Regions from separate parts of the Bacillus sp. NPDC094064 genome, predicted to be linked through region 1. Evidence: predicted binding sites of a transcription regulator. Region 1 holds the regulator's gene; each other region holds the start of a gene.
The links. Region 1 encodes Rex, which represses fermentation and respiration genes when NADH is low (regulators of the CRP and FNR family bind a similar motif). Its sites were predicted from a motif close to TTGTGAAATATTTCACAA; they were not measured.
Positions count from the first base shown of each region.

Region 2: the regulator Rex is predicted to act here: its motif matches at 2,486-2,503, upstream of adhE (bifunctional acetaldehyde-CoA/alcohol dehydrogenase).
Region 3: the regulator Rex is predicted to act here: its motif matches at 2,467-2,484, upstream of ACQKNI_RS13135 (L-lactate dehydrogenase).

Region 1 covers NZ_JBNNUI010000020.1:4,424-12,742, forward strand. Annotated here, with positions in the region: gene guaA (glutamine-hydrolyzing GMP synthase) at 1-1,432, opposite strand, end outside; purine riboswitch at 1,597-1,698, opposite strand; gene groL (chaperonin GroEL) at 1,838-3,475, opposite strand; gene groES (co-chaperone GroES) at 3,513-3,797, opposite strand; gene ACQKNI_RS25865 (CPBP family intramembrane glutamic endopeptidase) at 4,196-4,945, shown strand; gene ACQKNI_RS25870 (YdiK family protein) at 4,942-5,133, shown strand; gene ACQKNI_RS25875 (redox-sensing transcriptional repressor Rex) at 5,163-5,792, opposite strand; gene ACQKNI_RS25880 (ABC-F family ATP-binding cassette domain-containing protein) at 5,980-7,905, shown strand.
Region 2 covers NZ_JBNNUI010000014.1:80,968-89,286, forward strand. Annotated here, with positions in the region: gene mtnN (5'-methylthioadenosine/S-adenosylhomocysteine nucleosidase) at 1-296, shown strand, start outside; gene ACQKNI_RS24410 (O-acetylserine dependent cystathionine beta-synthase) at 379-1,302, shown strand; gene ACQKNI_RS24415 (bifunctional cystathionine gamma-lyase/homocysteine desulfhydrase) at 1,306-2,439, shown strand; gene adhE (bifunctional acetaldehyde-CoA/alcohol dehydrogenase) at 2,700-5,303, shown strand; gene ACQKNI_RS24425 (YrhC family protein) at 5,430-5,657, shown strand; gene ACQKNI_RS24430 (ABC transporter substrate-binding protein) at 5,814-6,761, shown strand; gene ACQKNI_RS24435 (FecCD family ABC transporter permease) at 6,767-7,795, shown strand; gene ACQKNI_RS24440 (ABC transporter ATP-binding protein) at 7,782-8,319, shown strand, end outside.
Region 3 covers NZ_JBNNUI010000005.1:77,461-85,779, forward strand. Annotated here, with positions in the region: gene ACQKNI_RS13125 (phosphatase PAP2 family protein) at 1-321, shown strand, start outside; gene ACQKNI_RS13130 (PTS transporter subunit IIC) at 388-1,401, opposite strand; gene ACQKNI_RS13135 (L-lactate dehydrogenase) at 1,424-2,374, opposite strand; gene ACQKNI_RS13140 (spore coat protein) at 2,624-2,872, opposite strand; gene ACQKNI_RS13145 (hypothetical protein) at 2,886-3,071, opposite strand; gene ACQKNI_RS13150 (MBL fold metallo-hydrolase) at 3,698-4,417, opposite strand; gene ACQKNI_RS13155 (acyl-CoA dehydrogenase family protein) at 4,533-6,335, opposite strand; gene ACQKNI_RS13160 (hypothetical protein) at 6,384-6,578, opposite strand; gene ACQKNI_RS13165 (acetyl-CoA C-acetyltransferase) at 6,708-7,880, opposite strand; gene ACQKNI_RS13170 (3-hydroxyacyl-CoA dehydrogenase/enoyl-CoA hydratase family protein) at 7,902-8,319, opposite strand, start outside.

The DNA of each region.
Region 1 (8,319 bases):
CCCAAGGGATACGTGCCCAGTCAGCTGTCATACCGTCGATAGATGTTACTGCACGGATACCTACTGTGTAATCGTAAGTACGCTCGTCACCCATAACACCTACGCTACGCATACCAGGAAGCGCAGTGAAGTATTGCCAGATTTCGCGGTCTAATCCTGCTTTAATAATTTCTTCACGTAAAATCGCATCAGATTCACGAACGATTTCTAATTTCTCTTCTGTGATTTCACCTAATACACGAATACCAAGACCAGGGCCTGGGAATGGTTGACGCCATACGATTTCATCAGGAATTCCTAGTTCAGATCCTAATACACGTACTTCATCTTTAAATAACGTGTTTAAAGGCTCAATTAATTTGAACTGCATGTCTTCCGGAAGTCCACCAACGTTATGGTGAGATTTAATTGTTTGTGCAGTCGCTGTACCACTCTCAACGATATCTGTGTAAAGTGTACCTTGCGCTAAGAAATCCATTCCTTGTAATTTAGACGCTTCATCATCAAATACGTAAATGAATTCGTTACCGATGATTTTACGTTTTTGTTCTGGATCTTCTACACCTTTTAACTTGTTCATAAAGCGTTCTTTCGCATCCACCTTAATTACGTTCATGTGGAAGCCTTCGCTGAATGTTTTCATAACGCCTTCTGCTTCACCTTTACGAAGTAAGCCATGATCCACGAAAATACATGTTAATTGGTCGCCGATTGCTTTATGAATTAATACTGCTACAACAGAAGAGTCTACACCGCCACTAAGTGCGCATAGTACTTTTTTGTCTCCAACAGTTTCACGGATTTTCTCTAATTCTACTTCGATAAAGTTCTCCATGTTCCATCCTTCAGAACAACCACATACGCCGAATACAAAGTTTTTAATTAAATCGTTACCGTGCTCAGAGTGACGTACTTCTGGGTGGAATTGTACACCGTATAAGTTTTTCGCTTCATTGCTCATACCAGCAATTGGGCAAGACTCACTTGTTGCGTCTACTACGAATCCTTCAGGTAAACCAGTTACTAGGTCACCATGACTCATCCATACAACTTGCTCTTCTGGAAGGTTCGCATATAATTTTGATTCGTTCTCTACTTTAAGAACAGCTTTTCCGTACTCACGGTGGTTTGCACGTTCTACTTTACCACCGAATTGTTGTGTCATAAGCTGCATACCGTAACAAATACCGAAAATCGGTAATCCTAGGTCAAAGATTTTTTCATCACAATGTAATGCACCTTCACCGTATACACTATTTGGTCCACCAGAGAAAATAATCCCTTTTGGATTCATTGCTTTAATTTCTTCTGCAGTAATTGTATGTGGATGAAGTTCACTGTATACACCGAACTCACGAATTCGACGTGCTATTAACTGATTGTATTGACTCCCAAAATCCAAAACGATAATTGTATCATGCTGCTTTTTCAAAATAATCACCCCAACGTTAGTTCTCGTATATAAATATTTTCACCAATTAGGCGAAAAGCATTACCAATATAATAAAAAAAGCCAGTCCTCCGCCTCTAGTCTCATAACAAAGAAAAGGCAGGGGTCTGGCTTTATAAAGAAAGATAGTCTCCGCTCTTTATAAATATAAGACACACTGCCTTCATAGTCAGGTTGTTTACGGTAACCCGGTAGAGACTCTCAAACCATATCATTGAGGATATATGAAGGATCGTTTTATATTATCTTCCTAGATTCTAACAATGAAGTATCGATATGGTCAAGAGAGAAAGCGACAAAATTCTACAGAAATTCATTTCCTTTTCTAAAAAACACAAAAAAACATCCACTTCTATATAGAAGTGAATGTTTTTCGAGCAAACGGAATTACATCATTCCGCCCATACCGCCCATGCCCATGCCGCCCATGTCAGGCATTCCAGCAGCACCAGCTGGTTCTGGCTTGTCAGCTACTACAGCTTCAGTTGTTAAGAACATAGCTGCAACAGATGCTGCGTTTTGAAGTGCAGAGCGAGTTACTTTAGCTGGATCTACGATACCAGTTTCAAGCATGTTAACCCACTCACCAGTAGCTGCGTTGAAACCAACGCCTACTTTTTCGCCTTTTAGACGCTCTACAACTACAGATCCTTCTAGACCAGCGTTGATTGCGATTTGACGAACTGGCTCTTCTAGTGCACGAAGTACGATGTTGATACCTGTTGCTTCGTCGCCTTCAGCTACGATAGAAGCTACTTTCGTGTATACGTTCATAAGTGAAGTACCACCACCTGCAACGATACCTTCTTCTACTGCTGCACGAGTTGAGTTAAGTGCATCTTCAATGCGAAGTTTGCGCTCTTTTAACTCAGTTTCAGTTGCTGCACCTACTTTAATTACTGCTACGCCACCTGCAAGTTTTGCAAGACGCTCTTGTAATTTTTCACGATCGAATTCAGAAGTTGTTTCTTCTAATTGCGCACGGATTTGACCAATGCGAGCTTCGATTTGTTGTGTATTTCCAATACCTTCAACTACAGTTGTGTTTTCTTTCGTTACAACGATTTTACCAGCGCGTCCTAAAGATTCAACTGTAGCAGATTTTAAGTCACGGCCTAATTCTTCAGTGATTACTTCGCCACCAGTTAAGATTGCGATATCTTCTAGCATCGCTTTACGACGGTCACCAAATCCAGGAGCTTTAACAGCTACTACATTGAATGTACCACGAAGTTTGTTCACTACTAATGTAGCTAAAGCTTCGCCTTCTACATCTTCAGCAATGATAAGAAGTGGTTTACCTTGTTGTACCACTTGCTCTAATACTGGTAAGATTTCTTGGATGTTAGAAATCTTTTTGTCAGTAATTAAAATGTATGGGTTATCAAGAACCGCTTCCATTTTGTCAGAATCAGTAATCATGTAAGGAGATGCATATCCACGATCAAATTGCATACCTTCTACTACGTCTAATTCTGTTGTGAAACCTTTAGATTCTTCTAAAGTAATAACGCCGTCGTTACCAACGCGCTCCATTGCTTCAGCGATTAATTGACCTACTTCTTCGTCAGCAGCAGAAATAGCAGCTACTTGTGCGATTGAAGATTTGCCTTCGATTGGTTTAGAAATCGTTTTTAATTCTTCAATTGCAGCAGCAACAGCTTTTTCGATACCTTTACGAAGACCCATTGGGTTAGCGCCAGCTGTTACGTTTTTAAGACCTTCACGAATCATAGCTTGTGCTAATACAGTTGCAGTTGTTGTTCCGTCACCAGCTACATCATTTGTTTTGCTAGCAACTTCTGCTACTAATTTTGCACCCATGTTTTCGAATGCATCTTCTAATTCGATTTCTTTTGCGATCGTTACACCATCATTAGTAATAAGTGGTGAACCGAATTTTTTCTCAAGTACAACGTTACGACCTTTTGGTCCAAGCGTTACTTTTACTGCATTTGCAAGAGTGTCGACACCGCGAAGCATCGAACGACGTGCTTCTTCACCAAATTTAATATCTTTTGCCATAATAATTGACCCCCTTGAATTTTTAAGATTTATATAATTAACCGATAACCGCTAAAATGTCACTTTCACGTAAAATCAAGTACTCTTTACCTTCGTATTTCACTTCAGTACCTGCATATTTTGAGAAGATGATAAGATCACCTGCTGCTACCTCTAAAGCAACACGCTCACCATTTTCAAGCACTCGACCAGTACCTGCTGCAACAACTTTACCCTCTTGTGGTTTTTCTTTTGCAGTGTCTGGTAATACAATACCACTTGCTGTTTTTTCTTCTGCTTGAACAAGCTCAATTACAACGCGATCACCTAATGGCTTTAGCATGAACAATAACCTCCTCATTTTGTTATGTAAATTTTATTTATTAGCACTCAAGTCACCCGAGTGCTAACACACTTATAATAATAAATAATCTCAATTTCTTTTGCAAGTAAAAAAATCATAATTTTTTCGCAAATCACTATATACTTTTCTATATAAAATTCTTCTTCTACTAGCTTTACTATATGAATCGTTGTTTCCACTGCTCGTATGTTACAATATGAAGGACACCCTAAGTTGTTTTCGCTACATACACAGCTTTTTCCTGTCTTCTATTTTAATTTCCAATACAGATTTACAAAAAAATCATAATTCGAATGAAAGTTTATATCGTAGGTAGCATATTACATGTTATCCTGCCTTATCTCATAAACTAGAGTTAGAAAGGATGGTTAAACCATTTGAAGAAACAATATTGGTGGGTTATCGTTACATATATTTTAATGCAGTTATCCGGAATTGTTGGATTGCCATTACTCTTAAAAACAGGTCTCTATGATAATAGAGGATTAACCACTGAAGAAAAAGGGCAAATCATAACTGGACATTGGGCTATCATTAGCTTCTTTATTGCATTATGCATCGTACTTTGGTTACTTAGAACAGATATTCGTGACAGGCATTTAGATGCAATGCGCTCTTCTGTTCCAGCTACAGTTGGATGGATTTTTATCGGGTTCTTCTTAGCATTTTTCTCACAAAGTATTGCTGGTATGATTGAAATGTATTTACTAGGTATTAAACCTGGATCTGAAAATACAGCAAGACTTATGGACATCGCAAGAACAACACCTTGGTTCCTTATTGTTGTATCTATAATCGGACCTATCCTAGAAGAAATCGTATTTAGAAAAATTTTATTTGGTACACTTTACAAGAAGTTTAACTTCTTTATTGCCGCTATCATTAGTTCTCTTGTATTTGCGGCGATTCATTTTGATTTCACTCACTTATTGGTATACACTGCTATGGGGCTCGTATTCGCCTTTTTATATGTAAAAACGAAACGTATTATCGTTCCAATTGCAGCTCATGTTGCGATGAATACACTCGTTGCAATGGCTCAAATTGCAGTAAGCAATGAGCAAATTCAAGAGATGATTAAAGAAGCTGAAAAAATGCAAGGCTTTATCGGAGGATTTTTAGTATGAGAAACTCACCATTGTTCATGGCTGCATTGTATTTCCTTCTCGGATGTATCTTTACACGTTTCGCCATTACGAACGTAACAGATACAATCTGGAATATGTGGACAATACTATTTGCAGTTATGGCAACAATTGATTTTAATTTGGCACTTCGCCTTATATTAGTTAAATTCACACAGAAGAAACAATAATAAAACGCAGAGGTCGCTTCCTCTGCGTTTTATTGTGGATAATTTTTCAAAAAGTAAACGAGTGTTTGTAACTCTACAGCTAAATCAATATGATGAATTCTTATATTCTCTGACACATTTAAGCGCGCTGGTGTAAAGTTTAAAATACCGTGCACGTTTGTTTCTGCCAATCTATCGGCTACAGATTGCGCTACTGTAGCGGGTACTGTTAATATTGCCACTTGTATATCAGTCGATAAACGTTCTTCTAATTCATCTAAATGATATACAGGAATGCCCCCGATTTCTGTTCCAACTTTCTCTTCACTAACATCAAATGCCATTTCAATCTTTGTATTATTGTTTTTCGTGAAATTATAATGTAAGAAAGCTGTTCCTAAATTACCTACTCCAATAAGTGCTACACGTGTTATATCATCTTGGTCGAGTGTTTCCCGGAAAAATGATAATAAATAATTTACGTTATATCCATATCCTTTTTTCCCTAACGCTCCAAAGTACGAGAAATCTCTTCGAATAGTTGCGGAATCAACCTTTACCGCTTCACTCAATTCGGCTGATGAAACACGTTGCTTACCAGAAAGAGATAAGTTTTGGATAAATCGATAGTATAGAGGCAATCGCTTAGCAGTGGCTTGTGGAATTTTTTGCTGATCCATATAACCTCTCCTCTCTTCCTATCTTGATTCATATACTTTAATCAAATACAGAAGTTTAGCACTCATTAAATTCCTTGTATAATAGAAAGAAGAAGTATTCTCTCTGTATTTTAAACTATACACTATTTTTAGTATGATTGAGAAATATAAACATGGCAAAGTTAAGAAATTATTTGAGGTGAAAACATTGATTTTATTACAAGTAAATGGACTTTCGAAATTATACGGTGCAGAAACGATTCTTGCCAACATAAAATTGGAAGTGCAAACGAAAGATCGCATCGCACTAGTCGGACGAAACGGGGCCGGGAAATCTACATTATTAAAAATAATTGCTGGAGAGCTATCTCATGATGGCGGCGAAATTATAAAACCGAAAGATGTCTCAATTGGGTATTTAGCTCAAAATACTGGATTAGAAACGTCTTTAAAAATTTGGGATGAAATGTTAACCGTCTTTACGCACTTGCAGCAAATGGAAACAAAACTTCGAAGGCTTGAGCAAGAGATGGGAAAAGAAGAAAACTTTTCAAACGCAGCCACATATGAAAAATTACTAGCTGATTATGATCAATTACAATTAGACTATAAAGATCAAGGTGGCTATCAGTATGAAGCAGACATTCGCGCGATTTTAAGCGGTCTTGGCTTCCCAGTTGAAACGCACCAGACGACAATCTCCACTTTAAGCGGCGGACAAAAAACACGATTAGCTCTCGGGAAATTATTATTAACGAAACCAGACTTACTTATTTTAGACGAGCCTACAAACCATTTAGACATCGAAACATTAACATGGCTTGAACAATATTTACAAGGCTATCCTGGCGCAATACTAATCGTTTCTCATGACCGTTATTTCTTAGACAAACTCGTTACGCAAGTATATGAAATTTCGAATAAAGAAAGCAGACGATTTGTTGGTAACTACAGTAAATATTTAGACTTAAAATCAGCTTTATACGAGCAAGAAATGAAGCGTTATGAAAAACAACAAGATGAAATCGCTAAACTTGAAGATTTCGTACAAAAGAATATAGCTCGTGCCTCTACGACGAAACGTGCACAAAGCCGCCGTAAACAATTGGACCGAATGGAATTATTAACAAGACCATTAGGTGATTCTAAGTCAGCATCCTTCCACTTCGATATTGAAAAACAAAGTGGGAATGATGTTTTACAAGTAAAAGATGCAACTATCGGCTATGATGCAGACCCGATTATTGAACATGTAACTATGCGCTTAACGCGCGGGGATAGTGTTGCTTTAGTTGGACCAAACGGAATTGGAAAATCCACATTGTTAAAGTCCATTGTGAATAAGTTACCATTATTAAATGGTAATGTTTCTTTCGGATCCAACGTATCTGTTGGTTATTACGATCAAGAACAAGCCAATTTAACATCTTCTAAGCGCGTGTTAAATGAACTATGGGATGAATATCCACTGCAACCTGAAAAAGAAATTCGCACGATACTAGGTAACTTTTTATTCACAGGGGATGATGTACTGAAGCCAGTATCTTCTCTTAGTGGTGGACAAAAAGCTCGATTAGCTCTTGCAAAACTTATGATGCAAAAATCTAATTTGTTAATTCTCGATGAACCGACGAACCATCTTGATTTAAATAGTAAAGAGATTTTAGAGAATGCTTTAATTGATTATCCAGGGACTCTTCTATTCGTCTCACATGACCGCTACTTCATTAATCGCGTAACGACAACTGTTGTTGAGTTATCAACAGAAGGTGCACAAGAGTATTTAGGGGATTATGATTACTACGTTGAAAAGAAAAATGAAATGATTGAACGTGCAGAGCTTGAACAGCAAGAAAATGACGTGCCTGTTCAAAAGGTGGTTGCACAAGAAAAGTTAAATTATCTAGAAGAAAAAGAACGTAAAAAACTAGAGCGTCAACGCACTAGAAAAATTGAAGAACTGGAACAAAGTATCGTAGAATTTGAAGAAGAAATCGCTACGTTAGAAGATCAGCTTTGCTTACCAGAAATATATGCTGATTATGAAAAGGCTAGTGAAATTACAACTAAAAAACAAACACTACAAGAACAACTTGAAGCTTGTATGGCAGAATGGGAAGAACTGCATTTATAAGAGCATTTAAATAAGAAGGATGTCTCATAAGTCGAGATTTTGACTATGCGACATCCTTTTTGTTTTCTAAAGGGAATCAACGTCATCGTACATGAACATTTTTTTGAATATATCTATCGTAACTTGAAATACATCAACGATTCGACACCAAATATCTATTTACCGACAAAGTTTGACATTGGTACCAATTCGCGGATTAAAAGAAGATTATCTCGAAATATCTTTTCGGATATTCACCATTATTTTATTTCCCGAAAAAGGATATATTCAAAGGTCAGACTTCATTCAGTTTATCCACAATGTTATACACATATCCACCTTTAGTATAATAAACACAGAAATAACTTTTCCACATTATCCACAACTAACAAAAAAGTTATTAACATTTTATATACACAGTAAAAGCCACATTAT
Region 2 (8,319 bases), on a different contig from region 1:
AAACAGAAGAAAGTATTCAAGTTGTAAAAGGTATGATTGCAACAGGCGATTCATTTATGAGTGATCCGAACCGCGTTGCAGCCATTCGTGATAAATTTGAAGATCTTTATGCAGTAGAAATGGAAGCAGCAGCTGTTGCACAAGTATGCCACCAATATGAAGTTCCGTTTGTTATCATTCGCGCACTTTCTGATATTGCGGGTAAAGAATCAAATGTTTCATTTGATCAATTTTTAGATCAAGCAGCTCTTCATTCTACAAACTTTATTATAAAAGTACTAGAAGAGTTAAAGTAATGTAACAAAAAGGCAACTGTCTCATATAAAGAAAATACATACAGTTGCCTTTTCTTTATTGGCAAATAAGGGGGAGAACACGATGAATGTATATCGTGGAGTTCATGAGTTAATTGGTCATACACCAATTGTAGAAATTACTCGTTTTTTACTTCCGAAAGGAGTCCGTTTATTTGCAAAGCTTGAATTTTATAACCCAGGTGGAAGCGTTAAGGACCGTTTAGGAAGAGAATTAATCGAAGATGCACTAGAAAAAGGGCTTGTTACGCAGGGTGGAACAATTATTGAACCGACTGCTGGAAATACTGGTATTGGACTGGCACTTGCAGCGTTAGAACATGATTTACGCGTCATTGTTTGTGTACCAGAGAAATTTAGTATTGAAAAACAAGAATTAATGAAAGCATTAGGTGCAACGGTCGTGCATACACCGACTGAGCAAGGAATGACCGGTGCAATTGCAAAGGCAAAAGAATTAGTTAGCGAAATACCGAATTCATACTCTCCAAGTCAATTTGCGAATGAAGCAAATCCTCGTACGTATTTTAAAACACTAGGTCCTGAACTTTGGGATGCACTTAACGGAGAGATTAACATATTTGTTGCAGGTGCAGGGACTGGCGGTACGTTTATGGGAACTGCGTCTTATTTAAAAGAGAAAAGTATTGATATTAAAACGGTTATTGTAGAACCAGAAGGATCTATTTTAAATGGTGGTAAAGCGGGTTCACATGAAACAGAAGGAATTGGTCTTGAATTCATTCCGCCATTTTTAAAAACATCGTATTTTGATGAAATTCATACAATTTCTGATCGAAATGCATTTTTACGTGTGAAAGAATTAGCGCAAAAAGAAGGTCTTCTCGTTGGAAGCTCTTCAGGAGCAGCATTTCATGCAAGCTTACTTGAGGCGGAAAAGGCAAAACCAGGTACAAATATTGTAACGATTTTTCCGGATAGTAGTGAGCGCTATTTAAGTAAAGACATATACAAAGGATGGGAATAAAAAATGAGAGCAAAGACAAAGTTAATTCATGGTATTCGCATAGGAGAACCTTCAACTGGATCTGTAAATGTACCGATTTATCAAACAAGTACGTATAAACAAGAAGCAGTTGGTAAGCATCAAGGATATGAATATTCACGTACAGGCAATCCAACACGTGCAGCTTTAGAAGAGATGATTGCTGTATTAGAAAACGGTCATGCTGGATTTGCATTTGGTTCAGGAATGGCTGCTATTACAGCGACAATTATGTTGTTCTCAAAAGGAGATCATGTCATTTTAACAGATGATGTGTATGGCGGAACATACCGCGTTATTACGAAAGTCCTAAACCGCTTCGGTATTGAACATACATTTGTAGATACAACAAACTTAGAGGAAGTTGTAGAAGCGATTCGTCCAAATACGAAAGCAATTTATGTGGAAACACCAACGAACCCATTACTGAAAATTACTGATATTAAGAAAATATCCACTCTTGCGAAAGAGAATGATTTATTAACAATTATTGACAATACATTCATGACGCCATATTGGCAGTCGCCGATTTCTTTAGGAGCAGACATTGTACTTCATAGTGCAACGAAATATTTAGGAGGTCATAGCGACGTAGTTGCAGGTTTAGTAGTTGTAAATAGCCCGCAATTAGCAGAAGACCTTCACTTTGTACAAAACTCAACAGGAGGCATTCTTGGCCCACAAGATAGCTTCTTACTACTTCGTGGTTTAAAAACATTAGGAATTCGTATGGAAGAGCATGAAACGAATTCACGCGCAATTGCTGAGTTTTTAAATAACCATCCAAAAGTAAATAAAGTATATTACCCAGGTCTTGAGTCACATCAAAACCATGAATTAGCAACGGAACAAGCAAACGGATTTGGTGCCATTATCTCATTTGATGTAGATAGTGAAGAAACGTTAAATAAAGTACTCGAGAAATTACAATACTTTACACTTGCTGAAAGTTTAGGAGCAGTAGAAAGTTTAATTTCTATCCCATCTCAAATGACGCATGCATCAATCCCAGCAGATCGCCGCAAAGAATTAGGAATTACAGATACATTAATTCGTATTTCTGTCGGTATTGAAGACGGTGAAGATTTAATTGAAGATCTAGCACAAGCGCTAGCATAAAAAAATGCACTGCTAATATAGAGCAGTGCATTTTTTTTATACTATTTTGTGAAATTTTTCACAAAATAGACATACACATATGAAATGATTTCATGTATATTGAATTCATGAAGTGTTACTCACGAACAAACTTGTGAAAAGTTTCACAAACAATGAAGTTCATGTAGGAAAGCAACTCTATTTTTTTTGCGCTAATCGGGACTGATTATGACCTATAGGGTCTTATTTAGTCCAAGATAGCAGAATAGGAGGAAATTTACATGGTAGTCAAAGAGAAAGTTGTAAATGAAATGCAGGAAGTAAAAGAGATGATTGATACGTTAGTGAATAACGGTCGGAAAGCTTTACAAGCATTAGAAAGTTTTACACAAGAGCAAATTGACAACATTGTTCATGAAATGGCACTAGCAGGTGTTGACCAACATATGCCACTAGCAAAGTTGGCTGTTGAAGAAACGGGCCGTGGTGTATATGAAGACAAATGTATTAAAAATATTTTTGCCACCGAATATATTTGGCATAGTATAAAAGAAGATAAAACAGTAGGAATTATTCACGAAGACCCTCATGAAGAAATAATAGAAATTGCGGAACCTGTCGGTGTCGTTGCAGGAGTAACACCAGTTACCAATCCAACGTCGACAACGATGTTTAAAGCGTTAATCGCGATAAAAACGAGAAATCCAATTATTTTCGCATTTCATCCCTCCGCACAAAAGTGTTCTATTGCAGCGGCAAAAACAGTATACGATGCAGCGGTGAAAGCTGGTGCACCAAAGCATTGTATTCAATGGATTGAAAGACCGTCTGTTGAAGCGACAAAACAATTAATGAACCATGAAGGTGTTGCACTTGTTTTAGCAACTGGAGGGGCTGGTATGGTGAAGTCAGCTTATTCTACCGGAAAACCAGCACTAGGCGTTGGTCCTGGGAACGTACCATGTTATATAGAGAAATCGGCACATGTAAAACGAGCTGTTAATGATTTGATTCTATCGAAGACATTTGATAACGGTATGATTTGTGCATCGGAACAAGCAATCATTATCGATAAGGAAATTTATGATGATGTTAAGAAAGAAATGATGGCAAACAATTGTTACTTTGTAACAGAAGAAGAGAGAAAAAAATTAGAAAAACTTGTTATTAATGAAAATACATGTGCAGTAAATAGTGATATTGTTGGGAAATCAGCACAGTATATTGCTGAATTAGTAGGGATTACTGTACCTGAAGATACAAAAATGCTTGTAGCTGAAATACAAGGCATTGGAGCAGCATATCCACTATCTCGTGAAAAATTGAGTCCAGTATTAGCTTGTGTAAAAGCAAATTCATTAGAAGAAGGATTTACATATTGCGAAGACATGTTGAACCTTGGTGGTCTAGGCCATTCAGCAGTCATTCATTCTACAAACAAAGAAGCGACAAAACAGTTTGGGTTACGTATGAAAGCTTGCCGTCTCATTGTAAATGCACCTTCATCACAAGGTGGAATTGGAGATATATATAATGGATTTATTCCATCCCTTACGCTTGGCTGTGGTTCCTACGGGAAAAATTCAGTTTCTAAAAACGTAACAGCAACGCATTTATTAAATATAAAAAGGTTGGCGAATAGAAAAAAGAATATGCAGTGGTTCAAATTACCACCAAAAATTTATTTTGAAAAACATGCTACAGCATATTTAGCTAATATGCCGAACATTTCCCGCGCATTTATTGTAACGGATTCAGGAATGGTTGAACACGGATATGTAGATACAGTGACGCACTATTTACGTAAACATGCAAATGATGTGAAAGTTGAAGTGTTCTTTGAGGTCGAACCAGATCCATCAGATGAAACTGTGTTTAAAGGTGCGGAAATGATGAAAAGCTTCAAACCTGATGTAATTATCGCGCTTGGTGGTGGTTCAGCAATGGATGCAGCAAAAGGCATGTGGCTATTCTATGAGCATCCGGAAACAACATTCTATGGCATTAAACAGAAGTTTTTAGATATAAGAAAACGTACATGTAAATATCCGAACTTAGGAAATAAAGCGCAATTTGTTGCCATTCCAACAACATCGGGAACAGGATCAGAAGTGACACCATTTGCGGTTATTACAGATAAGAAAAATAATATAAAATATCCACTCGCAGATTATGAATTAACACCAGATGTAGCAATTGTTGACCCGCAATTTGTAATGACAGTACCACCTCATGTAACAGCAGATACTGGGATGGACGTATTAACGCATGCAATCGAGGCGTATGTCTCTGTTTTGGCAAATGACTATACAGATGGGTTAGCATTAAAGGCAATTGATCTCGTATTTAAATATTTACCGAGAGCATATAAAGATGGAAATGATGAAGAAGCACGAGAAAAAATGCATAATGCTTCCGCAATCGCAGGGATGGCATTTGCAAATGCTTTCTTAGGTATTAATCACAGTTTAGCGCATAAAATTGGACCAGAATTCCATATTCCACATGGGCGTGCGAACGCAATTCTTATGCCTCACGTAGTCCGCTATAATGCTATAAAGCCAAGAAAGCACGCATTGTTCCCGAAATATGAGCATTTTGTAGCAGATGAACGATATGCACATATTGCGAGAATGCTTGGGCTTCCAGCAAGTTCTGCGGCAGAAGGTGTAGAATCACTCGTCCAAGCAATTATTACACTTGGAAAAAGCCTGAATATTAATATGAGCATTGCAGGGCAAGGAGTCGATCAAGAGCAATTTGAAGAGCTTGTTGGAGTATTAGCCGAAAGAGCTTTTGAGGATCAATGTACAACGGCAAATCCAAAATTACCGCTTATTTCAGAACTGAAAGGAATTTATATGGAAGCGTATAAAGGTGTGTAATAGATAAGAAAGAGTCGCAATGAAGCGACTCTTTCTCTTTTGGAAAACATCTCCCTCACTGGCTGTATTTACTTGTCTTTAAGTTTAATAGAATATGATACAGTGAAATGGAGGAGTGAGAACACAATGAAAGAATTACAAGGAAAAATAGAAGATTATACAAGGTTTGGACAAATCCTTCTCGCTGTAAGTACATTGTTAATGGTTGGTCTATTGATTCCGAATGGAGCAAAAGAAACAATACAATCTTTCGTTATGATGGGAAGCATCGTTATATTTTTAAGTTTATCAGTCTTTTTCTTTCAGCGCGTAAAAGTGATACGCAATCAGTTAGAGGAAAATGAATGTGAGTAATAGCGTTAAATGGGGCACTACGAAAAGAATGAATCTTTTCGTAGTGCTTTTTTGCTTTTTGCCAAAAATGTATGCGTTTCATATTGACAATGATAATCCCTATCAATTAAAGTAGAGTAGTAGTTAATGATTATCATTATCAATTAGAGGTGAAGAATGAAAAAATCTATTACGCTATTCACAGCGATTTTATCTATTTTTTTCTTATTAATAGGTTGCAGTGCAAAAGGAGACGAAAAAGCATCTGCAACAAAAACAGAAAAAGGAAAAGAGAAAATCGAGGTTACCGACCTGTCAGGAAGAAAGGTAACATTCGATAAAGTGCCAGAAAGTTTTGCAACATTAAGTATGGGAGACATGGATATTATTCATGCTTTAGGTGGAAAAATAGTAGGTCGTCCGGATACGAAATTAACTCTTCCAGAGGAGTTAAAGAAAGCGCAAGTAATTGGGAATGCGCATCAGCCTAATTTTGAGCAAATTGCTAGCTTAAAGCCGGATGTACTTATTGCTAATAATGGGTTCCAAAAGAATGTTCCAACGGTTGAAGGACAAGGAACGAAAGTAATAATCTCTTCTGCGAATTCTGTACAAGATATTCAAAAAAATATTGAACTATACGGAACGATAATGAAGAAAGAAGATAAGGCGAAAGTACTTAACCAAAAAATTAATGATCAAATGAAGAAATATGAGAAAAAGAACGATGTGAAAGCATTGCTAGTGTATGGTGCACCAGGTACTTATTTAGCCGCATTACCAACATCTTTATCAGGTGATATTTTAGAAAAAACAGGCGGGAAAAATATTGCAGCTGATTTTCCAGAAATGAAGGAATATCCGCAATATGCGCAGCTAAGTGTAGAACGCATTATTGAGGCGAATCCTGATGTGATTTATTTAATTACACATGGAGATCCAAATAGTGTGAAAAAAGCATTCGAAGGCGAAATGATGAAAAATGAAGCGTGGAAAAATTTAGACGCAGTAAAACAAAATCGTGTAGTGATTTTACCACCAGACTTATTTGGATCAAATCCAGGAACAAAAGTTACAGAAGCGATGGACTTTATGTATAAAAGTATACAAGATGTAAGGAAATGATAAGTATGGAGAGTAGTGAAGTAGTAAGAGAAAAAGAACATCCTTTTGCGAAAAAAAGATGGATCATGGCAGTTACTTTAGTGCTATTAACGATTCTAGGTCTTTTTTACGGTCTGTTCGCAGGAAGTTTGTCCTTTTCTTTACGAGATATTCTAGTAGGCATACAAGATGAGGGTTCGGCGGTTCATCGAATTGTATGGGACCTTCGTATACCGAGAGTGCTCGTTGGATTTATAGTAGGAACATGTTTAGCCGCATCTGGTGCATTACTGCAAGGGGTTATGAGAAACCCTCTTGCAGACCCTGGTATTATCGGAGTTTCATCTGGAGCAGGTCTTGTAGCAATTGTAATTATGATTCTATTTCCTCAGCATATGGCCTTTTTACCGCTAGGAGCATTTTTAGGAGCTTTCATCACAGCGATGGTCATTTATGCTCTATCATGGCAAAAAGGGGCACCGCCTTCAAGAATCGTCTTAGTAGGTGTGTCAATCAATGCATTAATTGGTGCAGCAACATCAGCATTAATGTTACTACATAGTGATAAAGTACAATCCGTATTACCGTGGTTAGCTGGTGGCATTGGTGGTGTAAGCTGGGTACATTTAAACATGATTATTTATTATGCAATATTCGCTATTATATTAGCCTTCTTTGGTATTAAGCATATTCGAGTATTAATGCTTGGAGATGAGATGGCGAAATTATTAGGTTATAACGTGGAAAGAAGCCGGTTTTATTTAATAGTAGTAAGTACATTATTAGCTGGAATTGCGGTTAGTGTTTCAGGCCTTATTGGATTTGTTGGTCTTGTTGTACCGCATATGCTACGTTTATTAGTCGGAAATGATTATAGATATTTGCTACCATTATCATGCCTTGGTGGCGGGATATTACTCGTTTTCGCGGATGCGATAGCTCGAAGTTGGTTCGATCCAATCGAATTGCCTGTTGGTATTTTATTATCCTTCTTAGGTGGTCCGTTCTTCTTATATTTAATTCATAGAGGAGGAAGACAAAGTGATTTCCGTTGAAAAAGTGTTTTACGCACATTCCGAAAGATTTCAAATGCAAAATATGAATGTACATATTAAAGCTGGAGAAGTCGTTAGTTTAATTGGACCGAATGGATCTGGGAAATCTACTTTGCTTCGTTTAATGGCAAGACTCCTTAAACAAAGCGAAGGAGAGATCATTTTAGATGGAAAAAATATTCATACGATGAAGAGTGCTGATGTAGCGAAGCAATTAGCAATGTTACCACAAATGCATGATCACCAATTAGATTTAACAGTGAAAGAATTAATTGAATTTGGAAGAGGTCCCCACAAATCATGGAGCGGTCGTTTAAATAAAGAAGATGAAGAAATTGTTGATTGGGCATTGTCTGTTACAAATCTTGCAGGGGATGAATATCGTCTTTTACAGTCTTTGTCAGGAGGAGAAAGACAACGGGCTTGGATTGCAATGACGCTAGCACAACGTACAAATGTCTTATTGCTAGATGAACCATCAACCTTTTTGGATATCGTTCACCAGTTAGAAGTAATGGAACTTG
Region 3 (8,319 bases), on a different contig from region 1:
GGAACAGACGTATTTTCCGAACTAGTCCGCTATATTTATAGTATCGATCAACCGGTAAACTGTTTCCCAAGCATTCACGTCCTTACTACATTTGTGATTATGTTAGCTGCCTTTAAACGTAGAGAACAGCACGCTTTTGAATATTACATTCTTACTTTCTTCGGCACACTGATCATTTTATCAACGCTATTTACGAAGCAACATGCATTTATAGATGCCGTTTCTGGAATGACGCTGGCAAGCATACTATACTTCGGTGTTCAGCTATTGTTAGCAAAAGAACCAATAAGGGTTCCAGTAAAACAAAATCATAAAATGTAACGCAACAAAAAAGCAGACTGTGGCTTCTTCAGTCTGCTTTTATCTATTAATAAGGAGATTTTCAATTTAAGATTGCGGTACAGTCATATCACCAGAATGAATACGACCTGATTTTTTAAGAGCGCTGTAAAGCATATAAGAAACAGCTACTGGAATGATGACATAAGTGATTATCATCGCTGGGACAACTTCCCATCCTTGGCTGGAAATTAAATTAATTGGTGCGATAAGAGAACTTAATCCAAGACCTGCAATTTCTTTTCCTGCTTCTAGCTGGAAAATGAGTGCCGATACTGGGCCGACTATGGCGCTGGCGACGACAGTTGGGACGAGAATCATTGGATTTTTAGTAATGTTCGGCAACTGTACTTTCGGAGTACAAAGGGCCTGAGCTAATATGCCGCCTAAATTATTTTCTTTCGCTGAGATGACAGCGAATCCGATAAACTGAGCAACACATCCTGCAAGAGCAGCACCACCTGCAACACCATCTAAGCTAAGTGCTATCGCTAACGCAGCTGATGAAGCTGGAGATATAAGTAACAGTCCCCAAACCACTGCAATGACGACAGAAGCGATGAATGGGCTACCAGCTGAGCTATCTTTAATGAATGCTCCAACTGCATTTAAAACCGGGCTAATATTTTGTGCTAACCAAATACCGACTACACCAGAACCTAATATTGCTGCAAATGGAACGAGCATCATATCTAAAGCAGTTTTTCCGCTTAAACGTTTACCAATATAAACTGCTAAAGTTGCTGTTAATAAGGCACCGATTGGTTCACCTGTTTTTATGATGAGACCAGCTTCAGTCATTGAAATGGATCCGGCACCAATCGCTCCAGCTACCATCGCTGAAAAGATGACAAGACCGTTTGCACCGAGCATAAAAGCAATCCCGGCTCCAATGGCTGGTGCCATAAGTGATTTTGCAACAACTCCGATTGTAATAAGTAATGGAATATCAACAATTCTTCCTATATTTTCGATTAGTAAACCAATTCCAAGGGATACGAAAATACCTTGCGCGATTCCAGCAGATGCTTTAAATACACGAGACATTATATATTCCTTCATTTGTTTCACCTTCTCCTATAAGTTAGTAACCAATTGTTTTCATATAATCGCGTAAAATATCGTTTGATTTTGCGAATCGAGCTTCTTCTTCCTCAGTTAAATTTAGTTGTACAACTTCTTTCATACCATCTCTAGTAATAATAGCTGGCACTCCTGTACAAATGTCATATTCACCATACTCACCATCTAAAATAGCTGATACAGCAATTACGCGATGGTCATCATTAAAGATTGAGCTCGCAATATATGCTAGAGAATTTCCGATTCCATAATAAGTAGTGCCTTTTCGTTTATAAATTTCCCATCCAGCTTTTGCAGTCTTCTCAACAATTTCATCTAAATCTATTTCACCGAAACGTTCTTTTTGCTCTTCTAAAATTTGTAGAATTGGCTTTCCTCCAACAGTTACATGTGACCAAGCAACCATTTGAGAATCTCCATGCTCTCCTAATGAATATCCATGAATGCTACGAGGGTCTACATGTAACATTTCAGATAAAATTGTTCTTAAGCGAGAAGAATCTAATGATGTACCTGTACCAATCACACGATTTCTAGGTAATCCAGATAATTTCCACACTTGATATGTAATAATATCAACCGGGTTCGATGCGAGTAAGAAAATACCATCAAATCCGCTTTCCATGACGCCGCCAACAATACTTTCCATAATTTTCGCGCTTGCTCCTAAAGTATCTAAACGACTTTGTCCAGGCTTTGGTGCTGGTCCTGCTGTAATAATGACAATGTCCATATCTTTGCAGTCTTCATAGTTTCCTGCATATACTTTTGTTCTTGTATTTGTAAAGTTAATGCAATGCGATAAATCCATCGCTTCCCCAACTGCACGTTCATGATTTATATCAATTAATAATAGTTCTTCGCAAATCCCTTGATTTACAATGGAATACGCACAACTTGATCCCACTAATCCAGTACCGATAATTGCAATTTTTCTTGTATTTCTTTTCATAGCAATCTCTCCTAATTGATCATAGTAATCTAGTTCTTTTGTTCTTTACACTCCTAATTATAGAGATTCCCACAATAGAAACCATGGATACTTTGTGAAATATCGAGCAAAGTTTTTGTCCTTTCTGTGAATTGTTATATTTAATTTTCGTCATATTTGTTACAACCGGAAAAATATTTATTATGTATTTATTGACATGTACAAAACAAAAAAACGAGCGACTTCATTCGCCCGTTTTTTTTCATCCGATTATTCCGCACTTAATTGACCTTTCAATTGCTGCACAATCATCGGATTCGCAGGTGCTGCCGGCTTATAATAACTTTTTTGCTTTGCGTACTCATACATATTACGTTGGCGCATCTCATCCTGATTACGAATTTGAATTAACGTTTGATGTAATTGTTCATTATCAGACTGAGAAATATAATTTGCATAACTCGTTAAACTTGCATTTAATCCTGCTAAATAATCATTTACCATATCTTTTTCATTCATCTTTCGCTTCCTCCTATCCTAAGAAAGTCATTAATTGTTGTTTCGTATTTCTTGCATCTTGTGCATCTTTTTGTAGCATTTGCTTTAGCTGCGGATCTGTACAAGCCTGTGCATACTGTTCTAACTTGTTAATAATTGTTGCGTGTCCACCAATTAAATGACGTAAATTTTCTACTTCAAGTTCTGTTAAATTTTGCATAGGATACTCCTACCTTTCTTTGTTCATTCGTCATTAGTATTTGGCTCTTTTTAAATCGTATTCATTAAAAATCATTCTTAAATTCATTTCATACTAAAATCAACAACATCTATTTATATAGACAAAAAAATGTTATAATTACAGAAAAATACAAATATTAAAAATGCATCCTTAACTTTATAATTCACAGATACAACATATTAAGAAGGTGTGCCTACGTAAAGAACATTTAAAGTCATCTTCTTCATCGCTTATGCGATCATTGATGTATTAACTTTAAAACCACTATCCACCTCTATACCTTTACACATGATATTTCTCATTTATTTTCTATTTATAGCACTGAACAATTATAAAAATCAGAACACTACATTTTTCTTATTATTTATTAATGCAGCTCTATTAGTAAGCGGTAGTTTTAAAAAACTCCCTTTTATAAATTCTACATAATAAAGGAGCAATACTCATGAAAATCCACGAATTTCTTACAAAAAGCCAAGAAGCTTATGATTCTGAGTCAAGCCACGACCCTTTCGTATTTACGTTTTTCAATTTTTTCTTAGCAATATATACATTTCTAAAGCCTGCTAAATAATATTATTTAAGTAGAAAGAGCCTCTAATGATTTAGAGGCTCTTTCTACTTAAATTCTGCTTTGCCTCTTCAATCGCCCGTTGCATGTGCACGAACGGCTCTTTCATCATCTTCCCATGCCCTGTCGCCAATATAGCTGGCTTATATTCCAGCAATTTTTGAGCACTTGTTAACGAAACTTCTGCATCCCAAGTGCCAAACACAGGAAACGGAAACAACCACTTTATTTGTCCTGCTACCGCCACGCCTCCTCTCGTTTGAAATGCATCTCCTACAATGAGTGCATCATTTCTCGTATCTAAAAATGACATCGAACCTGGTGTATGACCTGGAGTCGCAATCGCTACAAGTGAACCAATTCTATCTCCTTCTTGAAGAAGAATATCTGGAACCGTATTTATCTGTTTTGACACCCCTACTTTCACCTCTGTGCCCGGTTCCCCTAGTTGCAGTGACAAATCTCCTTCAAGTAAACAAGCATCTCTTTTAGAAATATAGACCGGAATATCCGGCAGCTCTTGTTTTATAGCGTCTAGCGCTCCAATATGGTCATCATGCGCATGGGTAATCACGATATTCGTAATCGGTTTTCCTATTTTTCGAGCCGATTCTAAAATTTTCTTTGCACAAAATGGTAACGCTGCATCAATTAAAGTTAATCCCGATTCTTCTTCGACAAAGTAACAGTTAATCGGAAATAGACGCGGTAAAAATGCGATTTGATGAACTGTTTCTACTCTTATTAACTGCATTCCCTTTACCTCCATCACAAAAAGCTGTTTACACATACATATGTAATACAGCTCTCTTCAAGAATCCACCAACAAAAAACCAGCAGCCAAAAGGCTACTGGTTCTCTTTCATCTATTAAACTGTATAACGCTCTTCTTCTAAAATTTTCGCAGCGATTTCACGTTTCTTCGGAATTACGTTAAGTGGTGTGTGGCGAGTTAATTTACGTAATGATGATAACATCATGCGCAGCATGTCGCCATTTTCAACTGCGATAAGTGTTTCTTTCGCATCTGCTTCGATTTCGTTGAATGCTTCTTGGCAGAATACTTCAGTGTATAACACTTTTTGTTTATTCTTTTCAAGACCAGTCGTTTTAATTGCTTTTTCTGTACGAAGAACAGCTGATTCCATTGCATATAAGTTGCTTACGATGTCAGCAATATTCACAAGAATTTCTTGCTCTTTATCTAATGCTTTACCGTATTTTTGAGCAGCCAATCCAGCTACCATTAAGCCGATTTTCTTCGCGTTACTTACTAAATATTTTTGAAGTGCTAATGGCTCATCGCCTACTTCTTCTGGCATCATCATCATTAACTCTTCTTGTAATTTTTGTGCTTTTTGAAGAAGTGGTAATTCACCTTTCATCGCTTTACGTAAGAACGTACCAGGTACGATTAGGCGATTAATTTCGTTCGTTCCTTCGAAAATACGGTTAATACGAGAGTCGCGGTACATTCTTTCAATCTCGTACTCTGCCATAAATCCGTAACCACCGTGGATTTGAACACCTTCATCTACTGTATAATCTAATACTTCAGAACCGAATACTTTATTTAAAGAGCACTCGATTGCATATTCAGCGATAGAAGCTGCTACTGCTTTACCGTCTTTTACTTCCTCTTCAGATAATGTGCTCATACGGCTTTCAAATAAACCTACTGTACGGTATACAGAGCTTTCAGCTGCATATGTTTTTGCTGCCATATTCGCAAGTTTCTCTTGAATTAATGGGAAGCGAGCGATTGGTTGTTTGAACTGTTGACGTTGGTTTGCATATTGTGCTGAAATTTCTACTGCACGTTTCGCAGATCCAACTGTACCAACACCTAATTTATAACGGCCGATATTTAAAATGTTGAACGCGATAATATGACCTTTACCGATTTCACCAAGTAAGTTTTCTTTCGGTACTAACGCATCTTCTAAAATCAACGTACGAGTTGAAGAACATTTAATACCCATTTTCTTCTCTTCTGGGCTTGTAGATACACCAGCATATTCTTTCTCTACGATAAATGCTGAGAAGTGCTCACCGTCTATTTTTGCATATACAACAAATACGTCAGCGAAAGCAGAGTTTGTAATCCATTGTTTTTCACCGTTTAATACGTAATGTGTACCTTCTGCATTTAAACGTGCAGTTGTTTTTGCACCTAACGCGTCAGAACCTGAACCTGGCTCTGTTAATGCGTATGCAGCTAATTTTTCACCAGTTGCAAGTAATGGTAAATATTTTTTCTTTTGCTCTTCGTTACCGAATAATACGATTGGTAAAGATCCGATACCTACGTGAGCACCGTGAGTAATTGCAAAACCACCAGCGCGAGAGAATTTCTCTGCGATTAACGCTGAACTTACTTTATCAAGGCCAATTCCGCCGTACTCTTCTGGTACGTCAGCGCCTAATAAACCAAGTTCCCCAGCTTCTTTTAAAAGACGAACAGAACGATCAAATTCGTGTTGCTCTAAATATTCAAGCTCTGGAAGAACTTCATTTACGATAAAGTCCTCTGTCGTTTTTGCAATCATTTTATGCTCAGATGAAAAATCTTCTGGCGTAAACACTTGATCAATCGTAATTTCATCAACTAAAAAGCTACCGCCTTTAACCGCACTTCCTACTATTTTTTCCATGAAAATTTCCTCCTCCATATTTTCATGAGCCGCTTCTCTCATTTTGAAAGAAGCTGGCTCTCAATTTTATTTTTTATAAACCTTTGTTGCTTCCATTCTTTGTATTGGCGGCGTCACGTTCTGAGCAAGCCACCTGCACTTTTTATCTAATCCAGTTCCAGCGGCTAGAATGTTCAGTGGCTTCGCTTCTTCCTCCGAGGCAAAAAGCGCCTCTTCGTCTGAAGCTCCATCCCCCTCACATTCTGAACGAGCCGCTTCCACCTTTTTTTCATAATCCAGTTCCAGCGGCTAGAACAGTCGGTCGTTTCATCCCTTCCTGTGAGGCAAAAAGCGCCTCTTCGTCAGGGCTTCCAACGCCCTCCTGTTCTGAGCAAGCCGCTTCCACTTTTTTTATAGTAATTCAAATACTCCCGCTGCTCCCATTCCGCCGCCGATACACATTGTTACGACACCGAATTGTTGGTTGCGACGTTTCATTTCGTGAATAAGAGATAGTGTTAGTTTTGCTCCTGTACAGCCAAGTGGATGTCCAAGTGCGATTGCACCGCCGTTTACGTTTACTTTATCTTCGTCTAAACCAAGCTCGCGAATAACTTGGATTGATTGAGAAGCAAATGCTTCATTTAGTTCGAATAGGCCGATATCAGATAGCTCTAATCCCGCTAGTTTTAACGCTTTTGGAATTGCAGCGATTGGACCGATACCCATTACTTCTGGTGGTACGCCAGCTACTGCAAATGAACGGAATTTCGCAAGTGGTTTCATGCCATCACTCACTGCTTTTTCACGGTCCATTAATAGTACAGATGCTGCGCCATCACTCATTTGTGAAGAGTTACCAGCTGTTACCGAACCGCGAACGTTAAATGCTGGACGTAATTTACCTAAAATGTCTAGCGTCGTTTCTGCTCTTACACCTTCGTCTTGTGCGAAAATGATTGTTTCTTCTTGCAGTTTGTTGTTTGATCCAACAGTACGTAACGTTACATCTACAGATACTGTTTCATCAGCAAAGTTTCCTGCAGCTAATGCTTTTGCTGCACGTTGATGACTTCTTACTGCAAATGCATCTTGCTCTTCACGAGAAATTCCATATTTCACAGCAACTTGCTCTGCTGTATGTCCCATACCCATATAATATTCTGGAGCCGCTTCTACAAGGCGACTATTCGGACGAACAACGTGTCCCATCATTGGAACTAAACTCATTGATTCCGCTCCGCCCGATAATACAGCTTCAGAGTGACCAAGCATAATACGCTCTGCTCCGTAAGCGATACTTTGTAAACCTGAAGAACAGTAACGGTTAATTGTAATAGCTGGCACATCGTAAGAAAGTCCTGCTAATCCGCCGATATTACGAGCCATGTTTAACCCTTGCTCTGCTTCTGGCATTGCACAACCGAAGATTAAATCATCGATTGGTCCTTCATAATTCGCACGCTTTAACGTTTCCTTTACTACTAACGCCCCTAGATCGTCAGGACGAACTGTTTTTAATGAACCCCTCTTTGCTTTTCCAATTGGTGTTCTTGCTCCCGCAACAATGACAGCTTCTCTCATGAACGATATCTCCCCTCGTTATTAGTTACGTAATGGCTTTCCTTTTACAAGCATGTGCTGCATTCTTGCTTGTGATTTCATCTCACTTACTAAGCTAATAAATGCTTCACGTTCTACATCTAATAAATACTGCTCATCAACTTCTGTTCCGTACGGCACTTTTCCGCCCGCAATGACATATGCAAGTTTCTTCGCAATGTGAAGATCGTGCTCTGAAATGTAACCAGATAAATGCATTGCTTCTGCACCAAGTGCAAGAGTTGCATATCCTGTTTCACCAACAACCGGAACCTTTTTACGGATCGGCGCTTTATAACCAGCTTCATATAAAGCAAGTGCTTTCTGTTTCGCATCGTATAGTAAGTGATCGCCATTCACACTAATACCGTCTTTATCACCTAAGAAGTTATGAGAAATTGCTTCTTGTCCTGAAGTTGAA